DNA from 4 places in the Massilia suwonensis genome. Region 3 is predicted to be linked to each of the others. Evidence: predicted binding sites of a transcription regulator. Region 3 holds the regulator's gene; each other region holds the start of a gene.
What was found. Region 3 encodes sigma-54, which starts transcription at its own class of promoters, with help from an activator protein. Its sites were predicted from a motif close to TGGCANGNAANCTGCTTT; they were not measured.
Positions count from the first base shown of each region.

Region 1: pepA (flocculation-associated PEP-CTERM protein PepA) is a predicted target of sigma-54. The motif match lies at 4,576-4,593, and genes of this name have one in related genera.
Region 2: ACFPQ5_RS19465 (pilin) is a predicted target of sigma-54. The motif match lies at 4,596-4,613, and genes of this name have one in related genera.
Region 4: prpB (methylisocitrate lyase) is a predicted target of sigma-54. The motif match lies at 2,821-2,838, and genes of this name have one in related genera.

Region 1 is NZ_JBHSMR010000014.1:637,292-645,108, forward strand. It holds gene asd (archaetidylserine decarboxylase) at 1-317, opposite strand, end outside; gene ACFPQ5_RS23280 (TonB-dependent receptor plug domain-containing protein) at 544-2,742, shown strand; gene ACFPQ5_RS23285 (EamA family transporter) at 2,751-3,602, opposite strand; gene pepA (flocculation-associated PEP-CTERM protein PepA) at 3,670-4,536, opposite strand; gene ACFPQ5_RS23295 (TCR/Tet family MFS transporter) at 4,688-5,932, opposite strand; gene ACFPQ5_RS23300 (HD domain-containing protein) at 5,929-6,597, opposite strand; gene ACFPQ5_RS23305 (ribonuclease HI family protein) at 6,584-7,264, opposite strand; gene ACFPQ5_RS23310 (YXWGXW repeat-containing protein) at 7,340-7,817, opposite strand, start outside.
Region 2 is NZ_JBHSMR010000013.1:2,524,362-2,532,178, forward strand. It holds gene ACFPQ5_RS19445 (S9 family peptidase) at 1-1,862, shown strand, start outside; gene ACFPQ5_RS19450 (flagellar brake protein) at 2,007-2,717, shown strand; gene ACFPQ5_RS19455 (pilin) at 2,772-3,227, opposite strand; gene ACFPQ5_RS19460 (pilin) at 3,352-3,786, opposite strand; gene ACFPQ5_RS19465 (pilin) at 4,078-4,533, opposite strand; gene sucD (succinate--CoA ligase subunit alpha) at 4,822-5,703, opposite strand; gene sucC (ADP-forming succinate--CoA ligase subunit beta) at 5,719-6,888, opposite strand; gene ACFPQ5_RS19480 (DUF2889 domain-containing protein) at 6,951-7,514, opposite strand; gene ACFPQ5_RS19485 (hypothetical protein) at 7,759-7,817, opposite strand, start outside.
Region 3 is NZ_JBHSMR010000015.1:164,463-172,279, forward strand. It holds gene ACFPQ5_RS24290 (enoyl-CoA hydratase/isomerase family protein) at 135-1,220, opposite strand; gene hpf (ribosome hibernation-promoting factor, HPF/YfiA family) at 1,337-1,693, opposite strand; gene ACFPQ5_RS24300 (RNA polymerase factor sigma-54) at 1,757-3,223, opposite strand; gene lptB (LPS export ABC transporter ATP-binding protein) at 3,249-4,010, opposite strand; gene lptA (lipopolysaccharide transport periplasmic protein LptA) at 4,010-4,630, opposite strand; gene lptC (LPS export ABC transporter periplasmic protein LptC) at 4,645-5,247, opposite strand; gene ACFPQ5_RS24320 (KdsC family phosphatase) at 5,270-5,800, opposite strand; gene ACFPQ5_RS24325 (KpsF/GutQ family sugar-phosphate isomerase) at 5,802-6,824, opposite strand; gene ACFPQ5_RS24330 (monovalent cation:proton antiporter family protein) at 6,910-7,817, shown strand, end outside.
Region 4 is NZ_JBHSMR010000014.1:156,004-163,820, reverse strand. It holds gene acnD (Fe/S-dependent 2-methylisocitrate dehydratase AcnD) at 1-187, opposite strand, end outside; gene ACFPQ5_RS21070 (GNAT family N-acetyltransferase) at 184-717, opposite strand; gene prpC (bifunctional 2-methylcitrate synthase/citrate synthase) at 714-1,865, opposite strand; gene prpB (methylisocitrate lyase) at 1,884-2,783, opposite strand; gene prpR (propionate catabolism operon regulatory protein PrpR) at 2,983-4,593, shown strand; gene ACFPQ5_RS21050 (Lcl domain-containing protein) at 4,609-5,241, opposite strand; gene ACFPQ5_RS21045 (pyridoxal-phosphate dependent enzyme) at 5,582-6,994, shown strand; gene ACFPQ5_RS21040 (trans-sulfuration enzyme family protein) at 6,991-7,817, shown strand, end outside.

The DNA of each region.
Region 1 (7,817 bases), on a different contig from region 3:
TTGGCCTGCAGGATGTGGTGGTCGTCGATCGAACCGAACTGGCTGATCGCGCCGTCCACCGGGCAGACGAAGTCGGCCTGGGCCAGCGGACGCACGCCGTCCTTCAGCGGACGGGTGAAGAACTCGTTGAAGCTCGGGTAGCTGGCGATGTCGGAGTTAGCTGCTTCTTCCATGTTGACGCCGTACTTGGCCACGAACCAGCGGATCAGGCGGGTGGTCACCCTGCCGCCGCGGTGGCCGGCGACGCGGCCGGCGAACGAGGTCAGCGCCTGCTTGGGCAGGACATATTGCGGCAGTACTTTGAAACGGTCGGACACGGTGGCAGCCCTTTATTGCTTGTGATGATGGCGAATTATAAATAAGGGGCGTGCCGGTGCATATCTTTGTTTGCGTGGGTACGCCCCGTGGCCAGTGTAGCGCATCGCTTCCGGACACCCCCGTCCGTGGCTGTCGTGAACATGCATATCGAAAATATATTCTCCAAAGCATCTAAATGTGCCCGAACTAATGGACAATACATTCTCATAAACTTGGCATTCTGATATGTATATCCTCGCTCCGATTCGCATGACCCTGCTGGCCGCCGCGCTGGCTTCCGCTTTTCCCGCCCTGGCCCAGCAGACCACCACGAGCGCGCCGAAGACCGATGCCGCCCAATCCGCGAGCGACCAGAAAATGCAGAAGGTCGAGGTGCGCGGCATGGCCGACAGCTACGACCCGCGGCGCGACGACACGGCGACCAAGATCGTCGTCACCCAGGAAGAAATCGCGAAATACGGCGACACCAGCGTGGTCGACGTCCTGAAACGCGTGCCCGGCATCACGGTCAGCAGTCCGAACGGGCGCGGCGGCGAGGTCCGCATGCGCGGCCTGGGCGCCGGCTACACGCAGATCCTGATCAACGGCGAGCGCGCCCCGGCCGGCTTCAGTATCGATTCGCTCTCGCCCGACGTGATCGAGCGCATCGAGGTGCTGCGCGCGGCCAGCGCCGAATACTCGACCCAGTCGGTGGCCGGCACCGTCAACATCGTGCTCAAGAAAGTGGTGCGCGCCGGCCAGCGCGAATTCAAGATCGGCGCCCGCACCGGCAGCGGTTTCCAGGGCCCGACCGCCAACCTGCAGCTGTCCGACAAGCTGGGCAAGATGTCCTACTCGGTCGCCGCCAGCGTGATGGCCGAACAGTTCGGCCGCGACGTCCTCAGCGACGAGAATGCCTTCGACGCGGTCGGCGTCCCGGTCCAGATGCGCGACATCGCCGGCGCCGAGGACGGCCGCCTGAAACTGTTCAACCTGGCGCCGCGCCTGAACTGGGCGCTCGAAGGCGGCGACACCCTGACCTCGCAAAGCTTCGTGAACTCGGCGCGCTTCCGCCTGCACAACCGGCAGACCACCAGCACGACCCTGGGCGCGCCGGCCCCGTATCCGGTACTGGACAGTTCCGTCCGCAGCGACAACGACGTCGTGCGCACCGAAGTGAACTGGGTGCACAAGCTGGCCGACGGCGCCAAACTCGACGTCAAGGCCAGCCTGATCGGCGGCTGGAACACGACCGACAATCGGCGCTGGACGCCGGCCGGCGCACCGCGCGCCGTGGACAACCTGGTGCACCTGGAAGCGGACGAGCAGGGCGCGACCACGGTCGGCAAGTACAGCAAGACCATCATGCAGGGCCACCAGCTCGGCATGGGCTGGGATGGCGGCTGGTCGGTGCGCAACGACAGCCGCGAGGAATTCGAGGCGGGCGCGCGCGTCTTCCCGGCGCTGCCGAAAGGCGAGGAGTCGACCTCGAAGGTCGCGCGCCTGGCCCTGTACGCGCAGGACGAATGGAGCCTCACGCCGCGCCTGTCGGTCTACCTGGGCGCGCGCTGGGAAGGCATCCGCACCACGACCGAGGGCAATACCTTCGACACCGGCCGCTCGCGCTCGAGCGTCTGGAGTCCGGTGCTGCAGACCCTGTGGAAGATCCCGGACACCAAGGGCGACCAGGTGCGCTTCGCCGTCACCCGCACCTACAAGGCGCCGAGCTTCCAGCAGCTGATCCCGCGCCGCCAGACCTCGATCGACAACCGTTCGACCGATCCCGACTTCGCCGGCAACCCGGACCTGCAGCCGGAACTGGCGCTCGGCTTCGACGCATCCTACGAGCACTACTGGGCCGAGGGCGCGCTGTTCTCGATCAGCGGCTCGATGCGCCGTATCGACGGCTACACCCGTTCGCTCGTGAACTTCGACGGCGCGCGCTGGGTGGCGATGCCGATGAATGCCGGCGAAGCCAGCACCCGCGGCCTGGAACTGGAAACCAAGTTCCCCCTGAAGGCGCTGGTGAAAGATGCGCCGGCCATCGACCTGCGCGCCAGCGTGTCGGCCAACTGGTCGAAGGTGGACGGCGTGCCCGGTCCGGACAACCGCATCGACGGCCAGACCCCGCTGTCGAGCACCCTCGGCATCGACTACAAGACCGGCCAGCTCACCACGGGCGCCAGCTTCGTCTGGAAGCAGGGCGGCCTGGTGCGCATCTCCGACCGCCAGACGGCGACGCTGCAGACGCGGCGCGACCTGGAAGCGACCGCGCTCTACAAGTTCAATCCGAAGTACCAGCTGCGCGTGGCCCTGTCGAACCTGCTGGGCCAGGACTTCGTCAACCAGGGCAGCTTCCTGGAAGAGGGGCGCGGACTGGTCGAGCGCGAGACCCGCTTCAAGGCCGGCCCGAGCGTGCGCGCGACCCTGGAGCTGAAGTTCTGAACGGTCCGCTAGCTTAAACGCATCGCGGCGGCGCCGCAGGCGATCAATACGACCGCCAGCAGGCGCGCGCGGCCGATGCGCTCGCGCAGCACCAGCGCGGCGATCGCCGCCGCGAACAGGATCGAGGTCTCGCGCAGGGCCGCCACCAGCGCCACCGGCGCCAGCGTCATCGCCCACAGCGCGATCCCGTAGGAAGCCGCGGACAATGCGCCGCCGCCCAATAGCAGGCCGGGCCGGCGAAGCGCCGCGTCCAGCAGCGCACGGCGTTCCTGCGCCGTCCCTTGTGCCACCAGCGCCAGTGCGGTCAGCGCGAACAGCCACATCGTGTAGCCCGCCGCCGCGCCGGAGCGGCGCACCCCGACGCCGTCGATCAAGGTGTACAGGGCGATGACGCAGGCCGTGGCCAGCGCCAGCAGCGTGGTGCGGCTGGTCGTAAGCCTGTCCGCGCGTGCCTGGCGCCGGGCGTCGAGGAAGATCGCCAGCACGCCGCCGCAGACCAGGCCGAGGGCCAGCCATTGGCCCGGGCGCAGGTGTTCGCCCATGACGAGACCGGCCAGGGCGACGAGGGGCGGCGCGCAGCCGCGCATCAGCGGGTAGGCGTGACTGAGGTCGCCGTCGCGGTAGGTGGCGGCGAGCAGCCGGTAGTAGACGGTTTGCGCCAGGGCGGAGGCGGCGATGAAGGGCCAGCTGGCGGGAGCGGGCGCGGCCACGAAGGGCAGGCCGGCGGCGCACAGCAGGCCGGAGCCGGCCACGATCGCCATCGTCGGCACGCCGCTGGCGGCGTGCCGTTTCAGCAGGACGTTCCAGAGCGCGTGCATCAGGGCCGCGCACAGGACGGCGGCGATGACGAATCCATTCATATGCGTGGAGGAATAAAAAAGGCCCGGCAGAGCCGGGCCATTGTAGTGCAGCGGGTGCCTACGTGAATTACTTCACGCGGCGGCGCATTGCGCCCAGGCCGAACAGGGCGATGCCGAACAGGGCGACCGAACCTGGCTCAGGCACTTCGTTGAACTTGAACTGGCCGTTGTTGCTGACCAGGAACTGCTTGCCTGGAACGTTGCTGTAGGTGCCTGGGGTGGCGCCTGCGAGGCAGCCTGCGCCGGTATAGCCGGAGTACTGGCAGACGAGTTCGCTGACCAGGGTTTTGTCAGGCGAGCCGACGGTATTGGCGTTGGTGAAGGCGAACGCGAAATTCTTCAACTGGGACATGTCGACGTCCTTGTTGTTGTAGAAGTAGCCCGGAGCCAGCGCACCTTTCGCCGCGGTAGCGAAGACGCTGACGTCGCCATTGTTGGTCGGGTCTCCGTTGGCGTTCACGCGGCCGCCGCCACCTGCCAGGATCGTGAACTCGCCGATCAGGTTGCCGAGGTTGGCGCCATAGTAGCCATCGGTGCCGGCGTACTTGTCGTTCACCGGGTTCTGGTACATGCGGATGGTGCCGCTGGTGAACTGGAAGGCGCCGCTGAAGTTGCCGGTACCCTTTGCTTCCATCGTCGCGGTGATGTTGCCGCCTGCGTAGGCGACCGGGAAGAGCGAGCTCAAGCCGCCTTTGCCGTCCGCCTGGACGATGTTGAACACGGCGTGTTCCACGAAGCTGAACGAGGTCGGGCCGGTGTTGGTCAGCTGGATGAAACCGTTGCCGTTGACGTCCAGGTATTCAATGATGTTGCGGCCGGTTTCGAGGCCGCCGCCGATCGGGTTGAAGGTCCAGTTGTTCATGACTTCTGCCTGCGCGGCGCCGGCGGCGAGGGCGATGGCTGCAGCGCAGCCGAGTTTTTTCAGAATGCTCATGTTCTTGTCTCTCAGGTAGTGGTTGGAACTGCTTCCTCTTTAGCAACAACCGTGCCAGCTGGAAATATTTTATAAAAATCAATTAGTTGCGTTTTTGCATGTCCAATTGCGTTTACTCACTGTAAAGATTTTCGACAGGAAAAACGCGTTTTCATGCGGCATCTCGCCTGCGTCGCTGCCGGAAGTAGCGCAGCGCCGCCAGCACGGCCAGCGCTTGCATCGCGGCCGACAGGAAAAAGGTGCTGCCGATGCGCGGGTCGCTCGGCGGCAGGTGGCTCACGGCGCCGAGGATGGCCGAGCCGACCAGGGGCATTAGGACGACGCCGATGCTGTTGATCGACTGAAGTGAGCCCATCAGTTCTCCCTGCTCGCCGGCGTCGGTCGCGCGCGAGACGATGCCCTGCAGGGCCGGTCCGGCGGCGAAGGCCAGCAGGTTGCAGCAGATGAAGAGGTACATCATCCAGCCCTGGGTCGCCAGGCCGTAGAGCACATAGGTGATCGCGCCCGACGCCAGGCCCAGCACCGCCAGGCGCGCTTCTCCCAGGCGCCTCAGCAGGACGGCCAGCAGCCAGGCCTGCACGATCACGGTGGCCAGGCCGACGCAGAACAGGGCGATGCCGTTGTCGCGCGGGCTCCATCCGAAGCGGAAGGTGGTATACAACACCCAGGTGCCTTGCGTCATCATCTGGGCGAAGGTGCTCAGCGTGAAGACGATCACCAGGCCGCGGACGTCCTTGCGTCCGAACAGGCGTTTCAAGGCGTGCAGGGGATTCACGCGCTGCCAGTCGAAGGGGCCGTGCACGCGCTCGGGCAGGGATTCGGGAACGAAGCGCCAGCCGTAGACCAGGTTGAGCCCGGCCAGGCCGGCGGCCACCCAGAACGGCAGCGTCAGCGAGATCTCGCCCAGCAGGCCGCCCAGCACCGGACCGCAAATGAAACCGATGCCGAAGGCGGCGCCGATCTTGCCGAAGCTTTTGGCGCGGTTCTCCGTCGTCGAGACGTCGGAGGCGTAGGCCGAGGCGACCGACATGCTGGCCGCCGACACGCCGCCGATCGCGCGCCCGACGAAGAGCCAGGCCAGGCTCGGCGCCCAGGCCGTGACCAGGAAGTTCAGGCACATCCCGCCCATCGAGTACAGCAGCACGGGACGGCGGCCGACGCGGTCGCTGAGCGCGCCCAGCATCGGCATGAACAGGAATTGCAGCAGGCCGAACACGGCCGCCAGCACGCCGTACCACAGCGCCTGCTCGTCGCGGCCTGGCACGAACTGGCCGACCAGCACCGGCATCACCGGAATGATCAGACCGATGCCGAGCACGTCGATGAAGACGCTGACCAGCACGAAGCCGAGCTTGCCGGCCGGGGCCTTCGTTGCAGGCGGCAGCACGGCGCTCATGCGGCCTTGCCCAGCCACTCGGCGGCGAACTCGTCGCGGAAGGCCAGCAGGCGCGCCAGGCGCCGCTCGGCCAGGGCGCGGCCGGCCTCCAGCTGCATCATGCCGGGCAGGCGCGCCAGCTTCACCATGATGTGGTCGAGCGTCCAGGCGCCGTCGTCGTAGGCGCGCTCCAGTGCGAGCGGATCGCCCGGGTGCGCCAGCGCGCGGCCCATGCGTCCCGAGATATAAAACATGCGCGCCAGGCCGACGGCGCCGAGGGCGTCGAGGCGATCGGCATCCTGCACGATCTTCGCCTCGATCGTGCGCGGCGCGATCGCGGCCGAGAAGCTGTGCGCTTCGATCGCGTGGGCGACGCCGTCGAGCCGGCCGGCGGGAAAGCCGAGCTTGGCCAGTTCGCTGCGGGCCAGCTGCGCCGCCCGGGTCGAGGCCTGGGCACGCTCGGGGTGGTCCTTCGGCAGGTTGACCAGGTCGTGCAGATAACAGGCGGCCATCACGACCAGCGCGTCGGCGTCAGGGTGGTATTCGAGCAGGGCCTGGGCGCTGCGCCAGACGCGCTCCAGGTGGCTGGCGTCGTGGGCGCCATCGGTATCGGCCATTGACGCGGCGGTGGAAGCGGCGAGGGCGACCAGGCGCGGGCGCCAGGCGCTCAGTTCAGGGGACAGCATCGGACTCCAGTTCGGGTGGGCTGCTGGCGCGCTGCGAGAGCGCGTCGGCATCGAGGTTCTTGTGGCGCGGCACCCAGCGCAGCGTGGTGCCGGGCAGGCGCGCCAGCAGGGCCAGCGCGCGTTCGCGGTAGGCTTGCAGCACGGCGGCGCGTTTAGCCGGCGGCGCGGCGACGTCGTCGAGCACGACGCGGCTGTCGCCGTAGACGGTGAGCTCGCGCGCGCCCTGGGCCAGGGCCGCTTCCAGCACGGCGATCAGGGCCAGGTACTCGGCCTCGCTGCTGTTGCCGTAACCGGCTGCCTGCGACAGTTCGACCAGTTCGCCGTTCGGTCCGAGCAGGCGCGCGCCGATGCCGCAGCGGCCCGGATTGGGCCGCGCCGAACCGTCGAACCAGGCGCGCCAGGCGGTCGGCGCACCGGCATGGCGCGCCTGGCGCAGGGCCAGCGCGGCGGCGCGGGCGGATCGGCGCGCCAGTGCGCGGGCGCGTTCGGCTTCGCGCAGGGCGGCGCGTTCGGCCAGCAGGGCGGGCAGGCCGGCGGCGCCGGCGCTGGCGGCGAGCGTGATGCGCAGCGCCTGTTCCAGCGGGAGCTCTTGTTGCAGGGCCAGCTTGCGGCTGGCGGCAAGTTCGGTACGGTTGGCGGCGCCTTGCAGGCGGTCGAGTTCGGTCATCGCGACAGCATAACCGCTTTTATCGCGCACGCAAAAAAGCGCCCCGCAGGGCGCTTGGTGGAGGACAGCCGTCGATTATCGGCGGTACGGATTGTCCGGACGGTAGTCGCGCTCGTTGCGGACGCCGTCGCCGTCCATGTCGCGGTCGCGGCGGTTCGGCACGCCGTCGTTGTCGAGATCGCGGTCGTAGCGGTTCGGGATGCCGTCGCGGTCGGTATCGCGCCCGCCCATGCGGCCATGGCGCTCGTAGCGGTCCGGCACGCCGTCGCGGTCACGGTCGCGGTAGGCATAGCCGTCGCGGTAGCCGTCGTGGCGGCCGCGATTGTCGTAGAAGCCCTGGCCGCGGTAGCCGTCGCCGCGCGGGCTCCAGTACCCCTGCTGCATGTACCAGCGGCCGCCGCGTTGCTGCCAGGCCGGCGGCGCGTACACGTAGCCCGGACGTTCGACGATGTAGCTGCCCGGTACCCAGTGGTGGCGGTGGCCGCGCCACTCCCAGTAACCCGGCGACCAGATGTAGCCGCGGCGCACGGTGGGCGCGCGTTCGTACAGCGGG
Region 2 (7,817 bases), on a different contig from region 3:
GCCTGTGGATCGCCGACCTGCGCGCCGGCAGCGCGCCGAAAGCGCTGGTCGATCACGACAGCAGCAGCCTTGATCCGGAATGGTCGCCCTCGGGTGACGCCGTGTATTTCCTGTCCACCCGCTCGGGCAGTTCCCAGGTCTGGCGCCAGGGCGCCAACGGCGGCGAACCGGTGCAAGTGACGAACCTGCCGCTCGACGTCGACAATTTCCGCGTTTCTCCGACGGGCGAGCGCATCGCCTTCAGCCTGGCCGTGTTCCGCGATTGCGCGGACCTGGCCTGCACCAGGGACCGCATGGACGCGCAGGCGAAGAATAAGGCGAGCGGCCGCGTGTACGACCGTCTGTTCGTGCGCCACTGGGACACCTGGGCCGACGGCCGCAATGCCGTGCTGTTCTCGGCGCCGCTGGACGCCAACGGCCGCGTGAGCGCCGCCCCGGTCAGCCTGTCGGGCTCGCTCGACGGCGACGTGCCCTCGAAACCCTTCGGCGACCGCGAGGAATACCGCTTCAGCCCGGACGGCAAGACGGTCGTGTTCTCGGCGCGCATTGCCGGCAAAACGGAGGCCTGGTCGACCAACTTCGACCTGTACAGCGTGCCGGCCGCAGGCAATGCCGCGCCACGCAACCTGACGAGCGACAATCCCGCCTGGGACACCAAGGGCGTGTTCTCGCCCGACGGCCGCACCCTCGCCTACCTGGCGATGGCGCGTCCCGGCTTCGAAGCCGACCGTTTCCAGATCATGCTGATGGATGTCGCCAGCGGCAAGAAACGCAAGCTCGCCGACAGCTGGGACCGCTCCGCCGGCGCCCTGCAGTGGAGTGCGGACGGCAAGACGCTGGTGGTCGATGCCGAAGATGTCGGCCAGCACCGCCTGTTCGCGATCGACGTCGCCAGCGGCAAGGTGGCCCCGCTGACGGGCAAGGGCTCGATCGGCGGCTTCGACATGCGCCGCGACACCATCGCCTATACCCAGGCGACGCTGTCCTCGCCGGCCCAGCTGTATGCGTCCACATTGCGCGGCGCCACGCCGAAACAGCTGACCAACAACAACGCCGACAAGCTGGCGGACGTGCGCTTCGGCGAATACGAGCAGTTTTCGTTTGCCGGCGCAAATGGCGACACCGTCCACGGCTACGTGATGAAGCCGTGGAACGCCCAGCCCGGCGTGAAATACCCGATCGCCTTCCTGGTGCATGGCGGCCCGCAGGGCAGCTTCGGCAACGCCTGGAGCTATCGCTGGAATCCGCAGGTGTATGCCGGCGCCGGTTATGCGGCCGTCTTCATCGACTTTCATGGTTCGACCGGCTATGGCCAGAAGTTCACCGACGCGATCAGCGGGGATTGGGGCGGCGCGCCGCTGGTCGACCTGCAAAGGGGCCTGGATGCGGCCGTGAAGAAATTTACCTGGCTGGACCGCGGCCGTAGCTGCGCACTGGGCGCCTCCTATGGCGGTTACATGATGAACTGGATCGAGGGTAACTGGTCCGACGGCTTCAAGTGCATCGTCAACCACGACGGCGTGTTCGACACGCGCGGCATGGCTTATTCGACCGAAGAGCAATGGTTCACCGACTGGGAAAACGGCGGCGCCTATTTCGCCGTGCCCGAGCAGCACGAGCGCTTCAATCCGGTCCACCACGTGAACAAGTGGAAGACGCCGATGCTCGTGATCCAGGGCGACCTCGACTTCCGCATCCCGACCGCCCAGGGCCTGTCCACCTTCACGGCCCTGCAGCGCAAGGGCATCGAAAGCAAGCTGCTCGTGTTCCCGGACGAAAACCACTGGGTGCTGAAGCCGGCCAATTCGCTGCTCTGGCACCACACGGTGATCGGCTGGCTCGACCAGCACCTGAAGCAATGATTTTGGCAATTTGACCCGAAATCGACCCGCCGCATGGCGGGTTTTTTTACGACAAACGTCAAATTAATTGCTTTTGGTTATCTAATGGAATGGTATGATTCTGCCCTTGCCAGACCAAAGGCTTTTACTTCAAGTACCTACTGCATGCACGTCGGACAGGCGAACGAGCTCAAACCCCAGGATGTCGACTTCGAGACCATGAATCTCCAGGTCGGCACGCGCCTGCAGCTCATCACCCATCGCCGCGTCAAGCCGGTCCAGCACTTCTCGAGCCTGATCGGCTACGTCAAGGATGAGTACATCATCCTCAAGATCCCGATGGAAAGCGGCGCGCCGATCGCACTGGCCGAGGGCGAGCGCCTGACGATCCGCGTGTTCTCGGGCATCAAGGTCTGTTCCTTCGCCTGCACCGTCGAGCGCGTGTTCGCGCGGCCCCTGTACTATGTCCACGTTTCCTTTCCGACCTCGGTGCAGGGCACCAGCCTGCGCACGGCAATGCGGGTCAAGGTCGACCTGCCCGCGCAGATCCACGGCAGCGGCACCCACAACAAACCGCTGGCCTGCACGATCCTGAATTTGTCGGTGAGCGGCGCCCTGGTGGTGTCTCCGAACCGCCTGCCGGCTGACGAAGAGCAGATCACGCTGCAGTTCTCGCTGAAGGCGCCGCCGGACGACCAGGAAGTGCGGGTGTCGACGCGCGCGGCGATCCGCAACGTCAACGTCGCCAAGGCGGCCGACGACAGCGACCTGTACACTTACGGCCTGCAATTCATCGACCTCGATCCGGGGCACTACACCCTGCTGCAGAACATGACCTATGAGGCGCTGCTGGCCGACCGGCAGAAGATCGTCTGAGGCGCGTCGCCTGCAATGCAAGACCCCGCTGCGGCGGGGTTTTTTATTGGTGGATCAGCCGGCCTTGCCCTTGCAGACCGCTTCGGGGCCGATCTGCTTTTGCGGAACGGTCGGCGCGCTGCAGCTCCAGACGCCGCTATCCTTGTCGCGCGTGAGGGTGATGGTCTGGTCCTTGACGCTGGCGGGACCGGCCACGATCTGGCAAGTCAGGCTGGCGGCCTCGGTGTTGGCGGCCGCGCCGAACTTGCAGTTGGCGGTGGGCTTGTCGGCGGCGGCCAGGCCGATGTCTTGCGGCCCTGCGACGGTCTCGCCATCGTTGAGGCGGGTATCGACACCGACCTTGCCGGCGGCGACTTCGGCCAGGGCCACGCCGAACTTCGATTTCGCCATGTAGTCCTGGTAGGCGGGAATCGCGATCGTCACCAGGATTCCGATGATGGCGACGACGATCATCAGTTCGACCAGGGTAAAGCCTGCTTCTTTCTTCCTCACAAGGTTCGTGCGTGTCACGGTAATTCTCCGGTGGTTGAAGAGTCCGCAACGATAACCGTGAGCGCCAGAGCACGATTGAGGAGACGCAGCCAAAAACAAAAACCCCGCCGAAGCGGGGTTCTTGAGTCAGGCAAGGCCGGTATTACGAAGCTTTGCAGACGCCTTCCGGGCCAATCAGTTTCTGGGCGACATTTGCGCCGCAGGTCCAGGCGCCGCTGGTGGCGTCACGGGTCAGGGTGATGGTCTTCTCTTTCACGCTGGCAGGACCGGCGACGATCTTGCAGGTCAGGGTGGTGGCGCTGGCGCCGAAGGTGCAGTTCGCGGTCGGCTTGTCAGCAGCGGCCAGGCCTGCGTCTTCCGGCGCGGCAATGGTTTCGCCGTCGTTCAGCTTGGCATCGAAACCGACTTTACCGGCCGACACTTCAGCCAGGGCAGCGCCGAACTTCGACTTGGCGGTGTAGTCCTGGTAAGCAGGGATGGCGACAGCAGCCAGGATGCCGATGATCGCGACGACGATCATCAGTTCGATCAGGGTGAAACCCGCTTGGGCCTTCTTAACAATTTTCATCGATTTCATGGTGTTACTCCGGTCAGGTAGAGAGGGGGTGTCTGTTGCGTTGCTTGGTGCCACGCTTTCTCTATTGCAAGCCGCGTGCCAGCCTGATTTCGCCCCTGTTCAATAATTACCCAACAATAAAAGTGACAAAAGCCGTCGCTGGACAGCTTTTGGGGTGACAAGTTTTGTCGGCTGCTGCCAATTTATGCCAGATGGGTGAACATTTTTGCATGGTCGAGCACGAGCGTTTTGCGTAGCCGACAAAACAAAAACCCCGCCGTAGCGGGGTCTTGGTGGATGCAAGTTCAGCTATTAGCCGGCGGTCTTGCCGGTGCAGATGCCGGTCGCGCCGATGAGCTTTTGCGGCACGGTAGTGGCAGCGCAGGTCCAGGCGCCGGTGGTTGCGTCGCGGCTCAGGGTGATGACCTGGTCTTTCACGCTTGCCGGACCGGCGACGATCTTGCAGCTCAGGCCGGTAGCAGGAGCGGCAGCAACGTCGAATTCGCAGTTGGCGGTCTTGTCGGCTTTCTTGTTCAGGCCAGCCTGTTCAGGTGCGGTGACGGTGTCGCCGTCGTTCAGACGCGAATCGTAGCCCACTTTACCAGCCGACACTTCAGCCAGTGCGGCGCCAAACTTCGACTTGGCGGTGTAGTCCTGGTAGGCGGGGATCGCGACAGCAGCCAGGATGCCGATGATGGCGACAACGATCATCAGTTCGATCAGGGTGAAGCCGGCTTGGGTCTTCTTAACAATTTTCATCGATTTCATGGAGTTCTCCGGGTAGGTATTGGGTTGTCTGTTTTGGTAGTGCTTCGTGCCACGTTCTCTATATTGCAAGCGCCGTGCCAGCCCATTTCCGCATGGAATCGATAATTCGATGACAATAAAAGCGACAAAAGATGTCATTACAGCTAGTTGGTATGACAAATTTTGTCACTCAGTGTGCAATTTCTGTCTGACAACAATTCAGCTGACGAAAATTGTTGTGCCGGTCTATGCACCAATAAAAAAGGGAAGCCCGCAGGCTTCCCTCTTCAGAACAAGAACTGTCCGGTATTACAGCATGGCCTTCAGCAGGCGTGCCATTTCCGATGGGTTCTTGGTGGCTTTGATGCCGCACTCTTCCATGATGTCCAGCTTGGCTTGCGCGGTGTCGGCGCCGCCCGAGATCAGCGCGCCGGCGTGGCCCATGCGCTTGCCCGGAGGAGCGGTGACACCGGCGATGAAGCCCACGACCGGCTTCTTCATGTTGTCCTTGACCCAACGTGCTGCGTTGGCTTCGTCAGGACCGCCGATTTCGCCGATCATGATGACCGCGTCGGTATCAGGATCGTCGTTGAACATCTTCATCACGTCGATGTGCTTCAGACCGTTGATCGGGTCGCCGCCGATGCCGACTGCCGACGATTGGCCCAGACCCAGTGCGGTCAGCTGGCCGACTGCTTCATAGGTCAGGGTGCCCGAGCGCGAGACGACGCCGATGCGGCCCTTGCGGTGGATGTGACCCGGCATGATGCCGATCTTGATTTCGTCCGGGGTGATCAGGCCTGGGCAGTTCGGGCCCAGCAGCAGGGTCTTCGAGCCGGCCTTGGCCATGCGGTCCTTCAGGGCCATCATGTCACGGACAGGGATGCCTTCGGTGATGCAGATTGCCAGGTCCAGGTCGGCTTCGACGGCTTCCCAGATCGCGGCGGCGGCGCCTGCCGGCGGCACGTAGATGACCGACACGGTCGCGCCGGTAGCGGCTTTCGCTTCGGTGACGTTGGCGTAGATTGGAATGCCTTCGAAGTCTTCGCCGGCTTTCTTCGGGTTCACGCCTGCGACGAAGGCAGCCTTGCCGTTCGCGTAGTCGCGGCACATACGGGTATGGAACTGACCGGTCTTGCCGGTGATACCCTGGGTGATGACTTTAGTATCTTTGTTGATCAGGATCGACATTTTTTATTCCTTGAATTAGGCGTTACCAGCTGCAGCGGCGACGACGGCCTTGGCTGCATCTTCCATCGTATCGGCGGCGATGATCGGCAGACCGGAGTCGGCCAGCATCTTCTTGCCCAGGTCTTCGTTGGTGCCCTTCATGCGCACGACCAGCGGCACTTGCAGCGACACGGCCTTCGATGCGGTGATCACGCCTTCGGCGATGACGTCGCAACGCATGATGCCGCCGAAGATGTTGACCAGGATGGCTTTCAGGCCTGGGTTCTTCAGCATGATCTTGAATGCTTCGGTGACTTTCTCAGCCGTCGCACCGCCGCCCACGTCCAGGAAGTTGGCCGGCTCGCCGCCGAACAGCTTGATGGTGTCCATGGTGGCCATGGCCAGGCCGGCGCCGTTCACCAGGCAGCCGATGTTGCCGTCGAGCGAGATGTAGGCCAGGTCGAACTTCGATGCTTCGACTTCGGCTGGATCTTCTTCGTCCAGGTCGCGGTAAGCCATGATTTCCGGCTGGCGGAACAGGGCGTTGGCGTCGAAGTTGAACTTGGCGTCGAGGGCGATGACCTTACCGTTGCCGGTCAGGATCAGCGGGTTGATTTCGGCCAGCGACGAATCGGTTTCCCAGTAAGCCTGGTACAGGCCTTTCAGGTTCTGGCGGGCTTCGGCCAGCGATTCGGCAGGGATGCCGATCTTGGTCGCGATGTCGTCCGCTTCAGCATCGGTCAGGCCGACCGACGGGTCGATCGCGATCGAGTGGATTTTTTCAGGGTTCGAGTGAGCGACTTCCTCGATGTCCATGCCGCCTTCCGATGAGGCCATCAGCACGACCTTCTGGGTCACGCGGTCGGTGACCATCGAGACGTACAGTTCCTTCTTGATGTCGGCGCCTTCTTCGATCAGCAGGCGGCGCACCTTCTGGCCTTCCGGGCCGGTCTGGTGGGTCACGAGCTGCATGCCCATGATCTGGTTCGCGTATTCGCGCACTTGCTCGATCGACTTGGCAACCTTCACGCCGCCGCCTTTGCCACGGCCGCCAGCATGGATCTGGGCCTTGACCACCCAGACCGGGCCGCCCAGCTCTTCAGCTGCCTTGACGGCCTCGTCGACCGACATGCACGGAATGCCGCGCGGAACCGTCACTCCGAACTTTCGGAGGATTTCTTTGCCCTGATACTCATGGATTTTCATGCTGGCTTCCCTTCTTCTGTTACTGATTTAGATAGGTTAATTGAAGTACTTCGACATCGGTCTCAACCCTGTACGGCCTTGATTACCCAGCGCGGGTAATACTTTGCCACAGCGGGGCCGTCGGCGCGCAGCGCGTGGCAGCGGTCGATTTCATACGGACGCACAGCTTCGCCCGGTGGCGTGGCGCTGCGTGTCTCGAATGCGTCATCGGCGAAGGCCTGGATTGCCGCGGTGGGCAAAACCTGCGCCAGTTCGGTCAGGTGGGTGCAGCCGAGCACGCCCGAGAGGCGGTCTTTCAGGTGCAACCGAAAATGTTTGGCGAGCGACAGGCCGATCAGCTTTTTATAGGCGGGGCCGATGGTGTCGCAGTAACCGGGATAGGGCACCGAATCGGACGCGGCTTCGGCGTCGACGATCTCGAGGTCACGGTTGATGGTGATGCGCAGGCTGAGGTCATGCACGGCGGTGCCGGCCGGACGGGTACCGGAAGCCAGTTCGATGTCGCGTGCCTTGATGTCGCGAATGCGCGCGTCAAGATCCCACAGGCCATCGTCGCGCGCGTACGCTTCGACCGTAATGGCGCGTGTATGCCGCAGGGAACGCGGGGCGGGAGAGGACAAAGGCATAAAAACCGTGCCGACGGAGCGGCAATTAAATGTATGCAGCCGGTGTGCAAAGTGCACGTCACCGCAGCTTCTGCGGCGACAACCGCTCATGCGGCGCTGCTTAAACCGTGAAAGTTTAGCACAGGCCGGGGCCAGTTGCACTGCAACATGAGGGCAGAAAGCGTGCGCGGGGACGCGTCGGCGGGAAAGGTGGCAAGCTTGCCAATATTGATCTTGGGTAGCCGCGCTGCATGAAAGCCGACGGTCAGGCCTCGCCGTCCTTGGTAAAGCAGAGCGATCCCGCGGCGTCGATGCAGATGCCGC
Region 3 (7,817 bases):
GCGGTCGTACCTGTGCGCACCGCTCGGCGTCGGTCACCACCAACACTGATCAAATGGGGCGTCCGCGTGGGCACGGAGTGCCCACCCTACGGTTCTCTTGACGCGGATTCCGCGTCAAGTGCGCGTCCATATCGTTAGTCCAAATGCCGCAACGGGTGCGCGTGATCCGGCCACACCGGCGCGAAGAAGGCATCCACCATCTCGGGCGTCACCGCCTCCAGCGACGGCGGATTCCACTGCGGAGCATTGTCCTTGTCGATTACCAGCGCGCGCACGCCTTCCAGCACTTCGCCGTGGTCGAAATTGCGGCGCACCAGCGAGCGTTCCATGCGCAGGCAGTCGGCCACGTCGAGCGACGCGCCACGCTGCAGCATCTCCCAGGTCACGCACATCATCAGCGGCGAACGCTGGCGCATCGCCCCCACGGCCTTCTGCAGGAAGGGATTCTCGTCCTTTTCCAACGAGGCCATGATGGCGGCCACCGAGCCGGCACCGAAGTGGGTGTCGATCGCGGCGCGCTGCGTTTCCAATACGCTCTGGCCCGCGTCAAGGGCAAATGGCGCGGCGAAGGCCCGGATGGCGTCGGCCAGCTGCGCACCCGGCGTCGCGTCGATCAACGCATTCAATTCCCCCAGCTGCGCGCTCGGAATAAACACGTCGGCCAGGCCGACATACAGCGCATCCGCCGCACCGATCGTCAGCCCGGTCAGGCCCAGGTAATTGCCCAGCTGACCAGGCGCGTGCGACAGGAAATGGCTGCCGCCGACGTCCGGGAACAGGCCGATGTTCACTTCCGGCATCGCCATCTTCGTGCGCTCGGTCACGATGCGCAGGCCGGTCTCAGGGCCGCCCTGGGCGATGCCCATGCCGCCGCCCATCACGACGCCGTCCATAATCGCGATATACGGTTTCGGATAGAAATGGATCAGGTGATTCAGCGCGTATTCCTCGGTGAAGAAATCTTCCAGCAGCGCGCTGCCGCCCGTCGGCGTGGCATGGCCGGCTTCGTGGAAGAAGCGGATGTCGCCGCCTGCGCACAGGGCTTTTTCGCTGCTGCTGCCGAGCACGACCGCGGACACGGTCGCGTCGTCGCGCCAGGCCAGCAGGATGTCGGCGAGGCGGCGCACCATCGCCAGGGAGAGGGAATTCAGGGCCTTCGGGCGGTCGAGCGTGATGACGCCGGTGCCGTTGGCAACGCGGGTGAGGACGTGGTCGGTCATGGTCAGCGCAATAGATGAAAAGACATGCATTTTACCCAAGCCCGCCTACGCCGCGCACAAAATGAAAAGGGCGCCCTTCCGGCGCCCTCGTTCAGACGGTGCTTGCTTGCCGAGAATTACATCGCGGCAGCGGCCTCTCCGCCTTCAGGCAGGCGCTTGAGCGCCTCACGACTATGGTCCTTCAACATCGTCTTGTATTTCATTACCTGGCGGTCGAGCCGGTCCATCAGGAGGTCGATCGCTGCGTACAGGTCTTGCGCCACACTTTCCACATGCACCGTCTTGCCGGAGACGCGCAGGTTGATCTCGGCCTTTTGTCGTTTGTCTTTTTCAGTCAGGTTGTCGATCGCGAGGATGACATGGGAATCGATCACTTGATCGAAATGGCGGGTGATGCGTTCCAGCTTGTTCTGTACGTATTCACGAATGGCGGGGGTGACGTCGAGGTGGTGACCGCTGATAGTGAGATTCATACACACTCCTTTGAAAAGTGAGCGGCGCCCGCGCCGCGCAAGGAGTGCGCATGGGGGCCGCTGTTACAAGGATTTGCGGAGACTGACGGGAGGAATCTTGAGTGCCTCGCGGTATTTTGCAACCGTGCGGCGCGCAATGACCATGCCTTGTTCACCGAGCATTTCCGCGATCTTGCTGTCGGATAATGGGTTCTTTGGGTCCTCTGCTCCTGTCAGTTGCGCAATGAGCGCCCGTATCGCCGTGGACGATGCTTCGCCCCCCGCTTCGGTGGCGACATGGCTTCCGAAGAAATACTTCAGCTCAAACATGCCGTGCGGGGTCAGCATGAATTTCTGAGTTGTTACCCGAGAAATAGTGCTCTCGTGTAGACCTAGTGTATCAGCTATCTCGCGAAGCACAAGGGGACGCATGGCAACCGCGCCATGGCTGAAAAAGTTCTTCTGGCGCTCCACAATTGCCTGCGAAACACGCAGGATCGTGTCGAAGCGCTGGCGCATATTTTTAATCAACCACTTCGCTTCCTGCAGCTGCGCGCTCATCTGGCCTTCGCCTTTTCCCTGCTTGAGCAGGTTGGCGTAGACGTTGTTCACACGCAGGCGCGGCATCACCTCGTTGTTCAGCGAGACGCTCCAGCCGTTCTTCGATTTGCGGACAATAACGTCCGGAACGACATAGTCCGAGACGCTCGATGCGAAGGCCGCGCCGGGATGCGGATTGCACTGGCGGATCACGGCCTGCGCTTCGCGCAGGTCTTCGTCGTCGCAGTCGAGCGCCTTTTTCAGCTTGGTGAATTCGCGCTGCGCGAACCAGTTCAGGTAACCCTCGACGATCTTCAAAGCCATGCGCCGCGTCACCAGCGGCACGCCGGGCATGGCGCGGATCTGCAGCGCCAGGCACTCGGCCGCGCTGCGCGCACCGACGCCGACCGGATCGAGGCTTTGCACCAGCGCCAGCGCGCAGCGCAGTTCGTCCATCTCGACTTCGAGTTCGCTCGGCAGGCGCGCGTGAATTTCGTCGAGCTGCTCTTCGAGGTAGCCGTTGTCGTCGATGGCATCGATCACCAGTTCGGCCAGCGCGCGGTCGCGCGCCGAGACGGCGGTGACGCGGATCTGTTCGCACAGGTGCTCGCGCAGGGTCACGCCCATCGCGCCCAGCTGCGGACGGCCGTCGTCGTCGCCTTCGGCATTGCCGCTGCGAGAAAGGTCGCCCCACTCGCCCTCGGCTTCGCCGCGTTCGACGTCGCCGCCCTCGCCGCCTTCCGGCGCATCGGGGGCAGGAGCACCTTCTTCGCCGTTCGGCGCAGGCGCTTCGCTCGGTGCCGGCGCGGCATTGATGGCGCCGTCGGCCAGCAGGCGAACCGAGTGGTCGAGCGGATCGTCGAGCCGTTCGAGCAGCGGGTTATCCGACAGGATCTGCTCGATCTCCTGGTGCAGTTCGAGCGTGGAGAGCTGCAGCAGGCGGATCGACTGCTGAAGCTGCGGCGTGAGCGCCAGGTGCTGCGAAGTCCGGAGTTGCAGGGATTGTTTCATGGTCCGCTTAGGTTCTGATCCGTTACTACATGCGGAAGTGTTCGCCCAGGTAGACGCGCCGTACCGACTCGTCCGCGATGATGTCGTCGGGACGGCCCGACGCCAGCACGGCGCCCTGGTTGATGATGTAGGCGCGGTCGCAGATGCCGAGCGTCTCGCGCACATTGTGGTCGGTGATCAGCACGCCGATGCCGCGCTCCTTCAGGAAGCGCACGATGCGCTGGATCTCGATCACGGCGATCGGGTCGACGCCGGCAAACGGTTCGTCCAGCAGCACGAAGCGCGGATTGGTCGCCAGTGCGCGCGCGATCTCGACGCGGCGGCGCTCGCCGCCCGACAGCGACAGCGCCGGGTTCTCGCGCAGCTTCTCGATCTGCAGTTCGGCCAGCAGCGAATCGAGGCGCTCGTCGATGGCGGCGCGGCTCAGCGACTTGCCGTTCTCGTCGTGCTGCAGTTCGAGCACGGCGCGGATGTTGTCTTCGACGGTCAGCTTGCGAAACACCGAGGCTTCCTGCGGCAGGTAGGACAAACCCAGTACCGCGCGGCGGTGGATCGGCAGGCTCGAGATATCGGTGCCGTTGATTTCGATCGAGCCGGCGTCCGACGGCACCAGGCCGACGATCATGTAGAACGAGGTGGTCTTGCCGGCGCCGTTCGGGCCGAGCAGGCCGACCACTTCGCCACAGCCGACCTCCAGGGACACGTCGCGCACGACCAGGCGCTTGCCATAGCTTTTTTGCAGGCCCCGTACGACCAGGGTACTGCGGTTGTCGCGTGCATCCTTCATTATTTCTTTCCTGCCGCTGCCGGCGTTGCTGCCGGGGTTGCCGGTACGGCTGCTGCAGGCGCTGCTGCGGGGGCGCCCGTTGCAGTACGGCGCGGCGCGATGATCAGGGTGCCGCGGCCGCCGCCGACCTTGCTTTCGCCGCTGGCGTCGTTGCGCACGGTCGCCACTTCGCGCCGGCTGTCGTACGAGATGTAGGCGCCGTCGATCTGGTTGGTGAGGCGGCTGTTTTCCAGCTCCTTCACGACCGCCTTCGAGAACAGCTTCACCACTTCCACGCGCTCGTCGTATTCGATGCGCTCGGCTTGCCCTTCCATCCAGAGGTCAGGTCCGCCGTCGCGCTTCTGGCGGAAGGTCGCGACGCGGCCCGGGCCCGAGGTGAGCGTGACGTTCATGTAGCCTTCCGGCGTTTCCTTCACCAGGGCGCGGTCCGATTTCATGACCAGGGTGCCGCGCGTGAGGACCACGTTGCCGGTCAGGATGCGCGTCTGCGTGACTTCGTCGACGTCGAGCGAGTCGAAGTTGATGACGGCCTGCTTGAGCGAGTCGGCGCGCTCGGCGTGGGCTGGCGAGAGCGACAGCGAGAGCAGGGAAACGAAGGCGGCGACAGCTATTTTTTTCATTGGGGTCGTTCCTGTTATTGGTTGGGTGCGGCGCTCTGGCGCGGCGGATAGACGATCGTGCCGCGCCCGCCCAGGTGCAGCTTCTGGGTCGGATTCTCGGCCACCAGGCCGACGGCGTTGACGGAAGCGGCGCCGAGCGTCATCTGGACCGGGCGATTCGTCTTGACGATCTCGTCGTCGGCCAGCACGGTCAGGGCCTCGGTCCTGGCGCGCAGCGCTTCGCTGTTGGGCGTGGCGGGACGCGCGATGTCGACATTGCCCATCAACTCGACGCGGTTCTCGCCGTGGTACACCTGGCCGCGCTCGGCGTGCATGGTCATGCGCGGACGGCCCGGCGCCATGCTCTCCACGACCGGCTTGCTCACTTCGGAGACATCGTTGTCCGGATGGTGGGCCAGGCGCTCGCCCGACATCACGTAGCGCGGCACACCCTGCTCCGTCATGCGCACGAAGCTGAAGTTCTCGACGATGTAGTCCGGCTCGTTCAGGTTGTTGCCGACCCGCGCGGGATCCTCGGCCTGGATCGCCTGCAGCAGCCAGAAGCTGCCGAAGGCGAAGAACACGGCCGTCAGCATGAGCGCCAGCAGGCGCCAGCGGTGCGCGGTCCGTTTGTTCACGTAGGTCGCCATCCGTTCAGGCTCACGCAAAGTAAGGCGCAAGCGCCTGCTCGTAGGTGCCCTGTGCGCGCATCACCATGTCGCACACTTCGCGCACGGCGCCGCGGCCGCCGCCGGCTTTCGTCACGTAGTGCGCGCGGTACTGCACTTCCGGATGGCCGGTCGGCACGGTGACGGCGAAGCCGACTTTCGTCAGCAGCGGCAGGTCGATCACGTCGTCGCCGATATAGCCGCACTGCTCGGCCGTGACGCCGGTCTGTTCCAGCAGCTCGGCAAACGCGACGCGCTTGTCGTGGTGGCCCTGCCAGACGTGGTTGATGCCCAGGTCGCGCGCACGCGCCAGCACGATCGGCGATTTTCTCGCGCTGATGATGGCGGTGATCACGCCCGTCTTCTGCAGCAGCTGGATGCCCAGGCCGTCGAGGACGTTGAAGGTCTTGGTGATCTCGCCGTCGGCGCCATAGGTCAGGCTGCCGTCGGTCAGGATGCCGTCGACGTCGAAGATCATGACTTTGACGCGCGCGGCGCGGTCCATGTGTGCCAGGGGAGTCATATCAGATCACCTTTGCCCGCGTCAGGTCGTGGATGTGCAGGGCGCCGACCAGCACGCCCGCTTCATCGACCACCAGCATCTGGTTGATGCGGAATTCTTCCATGATCGCCACCGCGTCCACCGCCAGCTGCTCCGGCTGCACGGTGCGCGCGCCGACGTGCATGACGTCGCGGATCGTCAAATTGGAAAAGTCCTGCACGCGCTCGATCAGGCGGCGCAAGTCGCCGTCCGTGAACACGCCCAGCGGCTTGAAGGCGGCGTCGACCACGGCCGTCATGCCCATGCCCTTCTGGCTCACTTCCAGCAGCGCGCGCGTGAGCGGCACGTCCGGCGTCACGGCGGGAATCGCCTCGCCGCTGCGCATCACGTCGCGCACGTGGGTGAGCAGGCGCCGGCCCAGCGCGCCGCCCGGATGCGAGCGCGCGAAATCTTCCTCGCGAAAACCCCGCGCATCGAGCAGGGCCACGGCCAGGGCATCGCCCAGCGCCAGCGTCACGGTGGTGCTGGCGGTCGGCGCCAGGTTCATCGGGCAGGCTTCCTTGCTGACGCCGACGTCGAGGTGCACGTCGGCCAGCAGCGCCAGGCGCGACTTCGGTTTGCCGGTCATTGCGATCAGGGGCGTGCCCATGCGTTTTACCACCGGCAGGATGTCCATCAGCTCGGACGATTCGCCGGAGTACGAAATGGCGATGAACACGTCCTTCCCGGTCACCATGCCCAGGTCGCCGTGGGCGGCTTCGCCCGGGTGCACGAACATGGCCGGGGTGCCGGTCGAAGCCAGGGTCGCCGCGATCTTGCGCGCGATGTGGCCGGACTTGCCCATGCCCGACACAACGACGCGGCCGGTGCACGCGTACATCAGGCTGACGGCGCGGGCGACGCTGTCGTCGGCGTCCAGCCGTGCGTGCAGCGCCAAAATGGCGTCGGCTTCGATGGTCAGGGTTTCGCGCGCCAGCTCCAGTACGCGGCGCGACTGGTTGTCGTCAAAACTGTTCAGCATTGTTTTTTCATCGGTTACACTCATTCTGGAAGTATAAACGAATTGGGAAAGCAAAAAACTTGCCAGACGTACTAAACAACGCTTGTCTTACACAAAGTAACCAATCTGCATGGCATCCGGACTCGAACTGACCCTGTTGTTGCTCGGCAGCGCCGTCCTCGGCGTGGTCGTGTTCCGCAGCCTGCACCTGCCGCCGATGCTGGGCTACCTGGCCGTCGGCGTGCTGATCGGCCCGCACGCCTTCGGCCTGGCCGCCGAAACCCATTCCACCCACGCGCTGGCCGAATTCGGCGTCGTCTTCCTGATGTTCTCGATCGGCCTCGAATTCTCGCTGGCGCAGCTCCGCGCGATGCGCCGGATCGTGTTCGGCCTGGGGCTGGCGCAGGTGGTGCTGACCATCGTCGCCACCGTCATCGGGGGACTGTTCATCGCGATGTGGGCGCCGCTGCTGCACATCAGCTGGCAAGCCGCGTTTGCGCTGGGCGGCGCGCTGGCGATGTCGTCGACCGCCATCGTGGTCAAACTGCTGACCGAGCGCCTGGAACTGGAAAGCGAGCATGGACGGCGCATCATCGGCATCCTGCTGTTCCAGGACCTGGCCGTGGTGCCGCTGCTGATCCTGATCCCGGCACTGGCCAAGGACCCGGAAAACCTGGTGAAGACCCTGGCCTGGGCCGGCGTCAAGGCGGCGGCCGTGCTGGCCCTGCTGCTGTTCTTCGGCCAGAAGCTGATGCGCAGCTGGTTCACCATCGTCGCCAAGCGCCGCTCGCAGGAGCTGTTCATGCTGAACCTGTTATTGGTGACGCTGGGCGCGGCCTGGATCACCGAGCGCGCCGGCCTGTCGCTGGCGCTGGGCGCGTTCGTCGCCGGCATGCTCATTTCCGAGACCCAGTTCAAGCACCAGGTCGAGGAGGACATCAAGCCTTTCCGCGACGTGCTGCTCGGCCTCTTCTTCATCACGATCGGCATGCTGCTCAACGTGCAGCTGGTTCTCGAGCATTGGTGGCTGGTGCTGCT
Region 4 (7,817 bases), on a different contig from region 3:
CGATGAGCTGCTTGAGCGAGGGCACCAGGGCCATCGGCTCGCAGCGGCGCACCAGGTTTTCGGCCAGCACGCGCGAGGTATAAGGGAGTCCGTCCCAGGCACCGGGCTGGATGCTGTCGACGGCTTCGCGCGCGTCGAAGTAATGCAGGTTGGTGCCGTGTAGGGGTTTGCGGTATGCGTTGTTCATGATGTAAGCAGTGATAGTTGTCGGTGCTGCTTGGCGTAGTAAGCGCCGTCGTGCAGGAAGGCGTCGGGTTCGAGGCCGAACTGGCGGAAGCCGAAGCGCTCGTACAGGTTAACGGCTCCCGAGTTGCCGTCATGGACGGTAAGCGTGAGCTGGCGGATGAAGCCGAGTTCACGCGCAAACGCGATCAGATGCGCCACCAGTGCGGCGCCGATACCTTCACGCTGGCGTTCGGGATCGACCACGAGCGCATTCAGGCTGGCCGAGTGGCGGATCTTGGCGCCCTCCTGCGTACGCAGGCAGATCGCTCCCACCAACTCGATGCCGTCGAAAGCGCCGAACCAGTATTCGCCTTTGGTCGCCAGGCGCTTCTCGGCCCAGGACAGCGGCTGTTCCAGCGCCTCCTCCACCGCAGGCCGAAAGGCGTGCGGAAAGGCGCGCAGACCCGCCAGCCGCAGCGCGCGGTACTGCGCGGCGTCGGCGGGGCCGAGGCGACGCAGTACGAACGAAGCGGCTGACGGAGCGTGGATCATTTACGGTCGGCGATCGGCACGAACTGCAGGTCTTCCGGACCGACGTAGTTCGCGCTCGGACGGATGATCTTGTTGTCGATGCGCTGCTCGATGATGTGGGCAGACCAGCCGGAGGTGCGCGAGATGACGAACAGCGGCGTGAACATCGCGGTCGGCACGCCCATCATGTGGTACGAAACGGCCGAGAACCAGTCGAGGTTCGGGAACATTTTCTTGACTTCCCACATCACCGATTCGAGACGCTCGGCGATGTCGAACATCTTCATCGAGCCGGCGCTTTGCGACAGCGAGCGCGCCACTTCCTTGATGACGACGTTGCGCGGGTCGCTGATGGTGTAGACCGGGTGGCCGAAGCCGATCACGACTTCCTTGTTCGCCACGCGGTTGCGGATGTCGGCTTCGGCTTCGTCGGCGTTTTCGTAGCGCTTCTGGATGTCCAGGGCGACTTCGTTCGCGCCGCCGTGCTTCGGACCACGCAGCGCGCCGATCGCGCCGGTAATCGCCGAGTGCATGTCGGAACCGGTGCCGGCGATGACGCGCGCGGTGAAGGTCGAGGCGTTGAACTCGTGTTCCGCGTAGAGGATCAGCGAGGTGTGCATCGCGCGCACCCACTCTTCCGGCGGCGTGGTGCCGTGCAGCAGGTGCAGGAAGTGGCCGCCGATCGAATCGTCGTCGGTCTCGGTTTCGATGCGCTTGCCGTTGTGGCTGTAGTGGTACCAGTACAGCAGCATCGAGCCGAACGATGCCATTAAGCGATCCGCGATGTCGCGCGCGCCGGCGATGTTGTGGTCGTCCTTCTCAGGCAGCGCGCAGCCCAGCGCCGAGACGCCGGTACGCATCACGTCCATCGGGTGGCTACCGGCCGGCAGCGCTTCCAGCGCCAGCTTCACCGCCTGCGGCAGGCCGCGCAGCGACTTCAGTTTGGCCTTGTAGCCTTTCAGTTCGGCGGCGGTCGGCAGTTTGCCGTGCACCAGCAGGTAGGCGATCTCTTCGAATTCGCAGGAGTTGGCGACATCGAGGATGTCGTAGCCGCGGTAGTGCAGATCGTTGCCCGACTTGCCGACCGAGCAGAGCGCGGTATTGCCGGCAGCGACACCGGACAGGGCGACGGATTTTTTTGGCTTGAAGGCTGGTGCTTGTTCAGTCATGGTGATCTCCTGGTATCGTTATTGATCTTGTGATGCGTTTTTCTGGGCGGCGAACAGGGCGTCCAGCTTCTGCTCGAAGTCGTGGTAGCCGATGCGCTCGTACAGCTCGGCGCGGGTCTGCATGGTGTCGACCACGGCCTGCTGGCTGCCGTCGCGGCGAATCGCAGTGTAGACGTTTTCGGCCGCCTTGTTCATGGCGCGGAAGGCCGACAGCGGATACAGCACGATGCCCACGTCCGCCGTTTTGAGTTCCTCGACGGTGAACAGCGGGGTCGAACCAAATTCGGTGATGTTGGCCAGGATCGGCACGCCGACGGCCTTCGCGAAGCGCGAGTACATGGCGAGATCCGTCATCGCTTCCGGGAACACCATGTCGGCGCCCGCTTCGACGCAGGCGACGGCGCGCTCGATGGCGGCGTCGATGCCTTCCACGGCCAGCGCATCGGTGCGCGCCATGATCACGAAGTTCTCGTCGGTGCGCGCGTCGACTGCCGCCTTGATGCGGTCGACCATTTCCTGCTTCGAGACGATCTCCTTGCCCGGACGGTGGCCGCAGCGCTTGGCGCCGACCTGGTCTTCGATGTGCATCGCTGCGGCGCCGAACTTGATCATCGATTTCACGGTGCGGGCGACGTTGAAGGCCGAGGAGCCGAAGCCGGTGTCGACGTCGACCAGCAGCGGCAGGTCGCAGACGTCGGTGATGCGGCGCACGTCGGTCAGCACGTCGTCCAGGTTCGAAATGCCGAGGTCGGGCAGGCCGAGCGAGCCGGCCGCGACGCCGCCGCCGGACAGGTAGATGGCCTTGAAGCCGGCGCGCTTGGCCAGCAGCGCGTGGTTGGCATTGATGGCGCCGACGACTTGCAGCGGCGATTCTTCCTGGACGGCTTTGCGGAACGCAGCGCCTGCGGATTGGATCATGGGGTCTCCTGGGTAAAACGTGAACGATGCGCTTCATTTTGCAAGGACCGTGCCAGCCCTGCCCTGCTCCTTCGACCCGGGAAAAACGACATCGTTTCAAGGACTTGGCTCGTCCATATGCAGCTTGCGGTTCACGCTGATGTTTCACTCGGTGTTGCAGGATGAAACACATGAAACGCCGTTGCGCTAAAATTGCAACATGCGCCCTCTTTCTCCTGTTCCGCAAGACGCCGACAAGCCCGTCATCTGGACCGTTTCCGTCTCCCGCCTGGCCGACCTGTTCCGCGACATCACGCTCGAGTACGACCATCTCGCCACCATCGAGCCGATCGACCTCGGCTTCGACGAGGCGGCGCGCCACATCCGCGAACGGATGGCGAACGAGCGCTGCGACGTGGTGATCGCGGCCGGCTCGAACGGCGCCTACCTGCGCGGACGGGTGTCGGCGCCGGTGATCGTCGCCAAGGCCAGCGGCTACGACGTGATGCAGGCGCTGGCGCGTGCCCGCAAGATCTCGCCGCGCATCGGCGTCATCACCTACCAGCAGCTGCTGCCCGAGCTGGCCGAGTTCAGCGCCACCTTCGGCCTGAGCGTCGCCCAGCGCAGCTACGTCACGCGCGAGGATGCGCGTGCGGCGATGGACGAAATGAAGGCGGCCGGCATCGAGGTCATCGTCGGCGCCGGCCTGATCACGGACCTGGCCGAAGAGGCGGGCCTGACCGGTATCTTCCTGTACTCGGCCGCCACCATCCGCCAGGCCTTCGACGACGCGATCGAGCTGGCGCGCCTGACCCACCTGGAGGCGAACCGCATCCGGCGCGGCCCGGCCAACGAACCGCGGCGCGCGCGGCGCGGCCTCAACGACCTGCGCGGCGAGTCCGAAGCGATGGAGCGCCTGCGCCAGACCGTGGTGCTGTATGCGCGCTCGCCGGCCACGGTCCTGATCCAGGGCGAGACCGGCAGCGGCAAGGAACTGGTGGCCCAGGCCATCCACCGCGAGGGGCCGCGCAGCCTGGGGGCGAACCGGCCGTTCGTGGCCGTAAACTGCGGCGCGATCGCGGAGTCCTTGCTGGAATCGGAACTCTTCGGCCACGAGGAAGGCGCGTTCACGGGCGCGCGCCGCGGCGGCCACGCCGGCCTGTTCGAGGCGGCCAATCGCGGCACCCTGTTCCTGGACGAGATCGGCGAAATGCCGCTCGGCCTGCAGACCCGCCTGCTGCGCGTGCTGGAAGAGCGCGAAGTGATGCGGGTCGGCGGCACGCGGCCGGTGCCGATCGACGTGCGCGTCGTCAGCGCCACCCACTGCGACCTGGAAGCGCGCGTGCGCGAGGGGCGCTTCCGCGCCGACCTGTTCTACCGGCTGGCGGTGCTGCGTTTGAGTTTGCCGCCGCTGCGCGCGCGGGTGGCGGACATCGTGCCGCTCGCCGAGTGGTCGCTCAAGCAGTCGCTGGCGGCCCTGGGCGCGAAGCCGCATCCGAACCTGCACGCCGAAATCCAGGCCTGTGCGCCGCTGCTCACCAGCTACGCATGGCCGGGCAACGTGCGCGAACTGCGCAACCTGATGGAGCGCCTGGCCCTGTTCCTGGCGGCCGAGCCGCTGCAGGCGCTGACGCCGAATTTTTTATTGGGGATTGCGCCGGAGCTCGGCGCGGCGGGACTTGCGCTGCCTGAAGCAACGGTGCTTGAAGAGGCCCCATCAGAAAACATCGCCGACGTGCTGGCCCGTTTCGGCGGCCAGCGCGACGCGGCCGCGCGCCACCTCGGCATCAGCCGCACGACCTTGTGGCGGCGGCTGAAGGCAGAGACTTAGAAACACGCGGAGCGGCTAGCCTGCTTGCTTCACACAGGTGACGGCAGCCGTCTTGGCGTCCGCGAGCGGGGCCGGCGTTTTAGTCGTCATGTTGAAGGCAACATGGGTCTTTGCGAGCGAACCTGGATTCGAGCTCCAGGTATCGGACAAGGGCCAGCCCTGCCCCGTAAGGGCGGCAGAAGCGGTCAACGCGGCCAGCTCGGCCTGGGTTGGCAGCCGCCATTCTGTAAGACCCTTGATCGTCGAGTTCGTACAAAACGCCTGCGCATTGTCCCAATTCATCGCGCCTGCAGTAGGAGGCATCCATACCATGCCACCCTGATTCACATAACCTACCACCGTGAAGGTCGTGCTGGTCGAAGTTGGGTTATAGCTGCCCATTTGCCCCTGCTGGGCTGTAATGGTACCGGTACCAGCCGCCTTGGCGATCAGCTTAGTCCCGCTGACCTCGGCCATGGCCGGGTTGCTGCTGCTAAAACTGAAAGGAGCGGGACTTTTCGAGCTAGGCGCCTTCAAGTCGATCGTGTCGCCCTCCGCCACACTGATTGCCGGGAATTCGCCGAGCTGGACGCCATCATTGTTCCCTCCACAGCCGCCCAATAGGGTGAGAGTGCAGGCGGCAGCAAGGGCAAGCAGATGTTTGGTCATGGGATTAGTCATATAAAAAATAGTGCTCCAGTATAACATTTATAACTGGAAAAATTGACAAGTTTTGCGCCGGAAGAGCGGCAGCCATCCTAGCTCCAGGCTGCACGCGCACGCCTGATGAATCGCATATTGATATGCGTTTATCTAGCTTTTTAATCAACAATGTCCCGTGTTAAGGTGGCGCCCCGGCGGCCCGGAGAAGGCGCGATCGCGATTCGCGCAAATGCAAACACCTGTTCTCCAAACCGCCGTACCATGTCTTTTTCACCACGGCCGGGTGCCCATCTGCGCCCGCTCATCCGCGCTCGCGACGCCCACAAGGCGTCTCTCTGGAGGCAACATGCAACGCGACATGCAAGGCAATATGGACGCCAGTAAGCAAGATGCGTCTCAAGCGGCAATCTTCTCCCTGATCGGCAATACCCCGCTGGTGCAAGTTACCCGCATGGATACCGGTCCGTGCCAGCTGTTCCTGAAACTGGAATCGCAAAACCCCGGCGGCTCGATCAAGGACCGCATCGGCCGCGCCATGATCGAGCAGGCCGAACGCGACGGCAGCCTGCAGCCCGGCGGCACCGTGGTCGAGGCCACTGCCGGCAATACCGGTCTCGGCCTCGCGCTGGTGGCCCGCATCAAGGGCTACCGGGTCGTGCTGGTCGTGCCCGACAAGATGGCGGCCGAGAAGGTGCTGCACCTGAAGGCGCTGGGCGCCGAAATCCACCTCACCCGCTCGGACGTCGGCAAGGGCCATCCCGAGTACTACCAGGACGTGGCCGCACGGCTGGCGCGCGAAATTCCGGGCGCCTGGTTCGCCGACCAGTTCAACAATCCCGCCAACCCGCGCGCCCACGAAACCACGACCGGACCCGAGCTGTGGGAACAGACCAGCCACGAGCTCGATGCGATCGTGGTCGGCGTCGGTTCGTCCGGCACCCTGACCGGCCTGTCGAACTATTTCGCGCGCGTCCAGCCGGATCTCGAATTCGTGCTGGCCGACCCGAAGGGCTCGATCCTGGCCGACTACGTCAACACCGGCCACCTGGCGAAAGAAGCCGGATCGTGGGCCGTGGAAGGCATCGGCGAGGACTTCATTCCCGGCATCGCCGACCTGTCGCGCGTGAAGAGCGCCTATACGATCACCGACGAGGAAAGCTTCGGCACCGCGCGCGCCCTCTTGCAGCACGAAGGCATCCTGGCCGGCTCCTCGACCGGCACCCTGCTCGCCGCGGCGCTGAAATACTGCCGCGCCCAGACCAGTCCGAAACGCGTCGTCACCTTTGTCTGCGATACCGGCACACGCTACCTGACCAAGGTGTACAGCGACGGCTGGATGGTCGACCAGGGCCTGCTGCAGCGGCCGAAAACGGGCGACCTGCGCGACCTGGTCGGGCGCCGTTTCGATGCCGGCGAAGTCGTCACGGTCAGTCCCACCGACACCCTGCTGACCGCCTTCAACCGCATGCGTTCGAGCGACCTGGCGCAGATGCCGGTGATCGAGAACGGCCGCCTGGTCGGCATCATCGACGAATCGGACCTGCTGCTGCACGTGACGATGGAGGCCTCGCGCTTCCAGACGCCGGTCTCCAGCACCATGACCTCCACGCTGCAGACGCTGAAACCTTCCGACAGCATGGCCCAGCTGCGCGACATCCTCGACCGCGGCCTGACCGCCGTGGTCCAGGACGGCGAGCGCTTCTACGGCCTGATCACCCGCTTCGACCTCCTCAACCACCTGCGCAGGACCTTATCGTGAATCCAGTGACCGATCAAGATACCCACTACCATCTCGCCACCCGCGTCATCCACGGCGGCCAGTCGCCCGAGCCGAGCACCGGCGCCGTGATGCCGCCGATTTTCGCCACCTCGACCTTCGTCCAGCAAAGCCCGGGCGTGCACAAGGGCCTCGATTACGGCCGCTCGCACAACCCGACGCGCTGGGCGCTGGAGCGCTGCGTGGCCGACATCGAAAGCGGCAGCGCGGCTTTCGCCTTCGCCTCGGGCCTGGCCGCCATTTCCGCGGTGCTGGAGCTGCTGCCGGCCAACTCGCACATCGTCGCCGGCGACGACATGTACGGCGGCACCTACCGCCTGTTCGAACGCGTGCGCCGCGCCAGCGCCGGTCACCGCTTCAGCTACGTGAACCTGGCCGATCCGGAGGCACTGGCCGCCGCGCTGACGCCGGAGACGCGCCTGGTCTGGGTCGAGACGCCGACCAACCCGATGCTCAAACTCGCGGACCTGGCCGCGATCGCCAAACTCTGCCGCGAGCGCGGCATCGTCACCGTGTGCGACAACACCTTCGCCAGCCCGATCAACCAGCGCCCGCTGGAACTGGGCATCGACATCGTCGTCCACTCGACCACCAAGTACATGAACGGGCATTCGGACGTGATCGGCGGCGTCGCCGTGGTCGGCGACGCGCCGCACCACGCCGAACTGGGCGAGCGCCTCGGCTTCATCCAGAACGCGGTGGGCGCGATCCAGGGGCCCTTCGACAGCTTCCTGGTGCTGCGCGGGATCAAGACCCTGGCCTTGCGGGTCGAGCGCAGCAATGCGAACGCCCTGGCGCTGGCGCA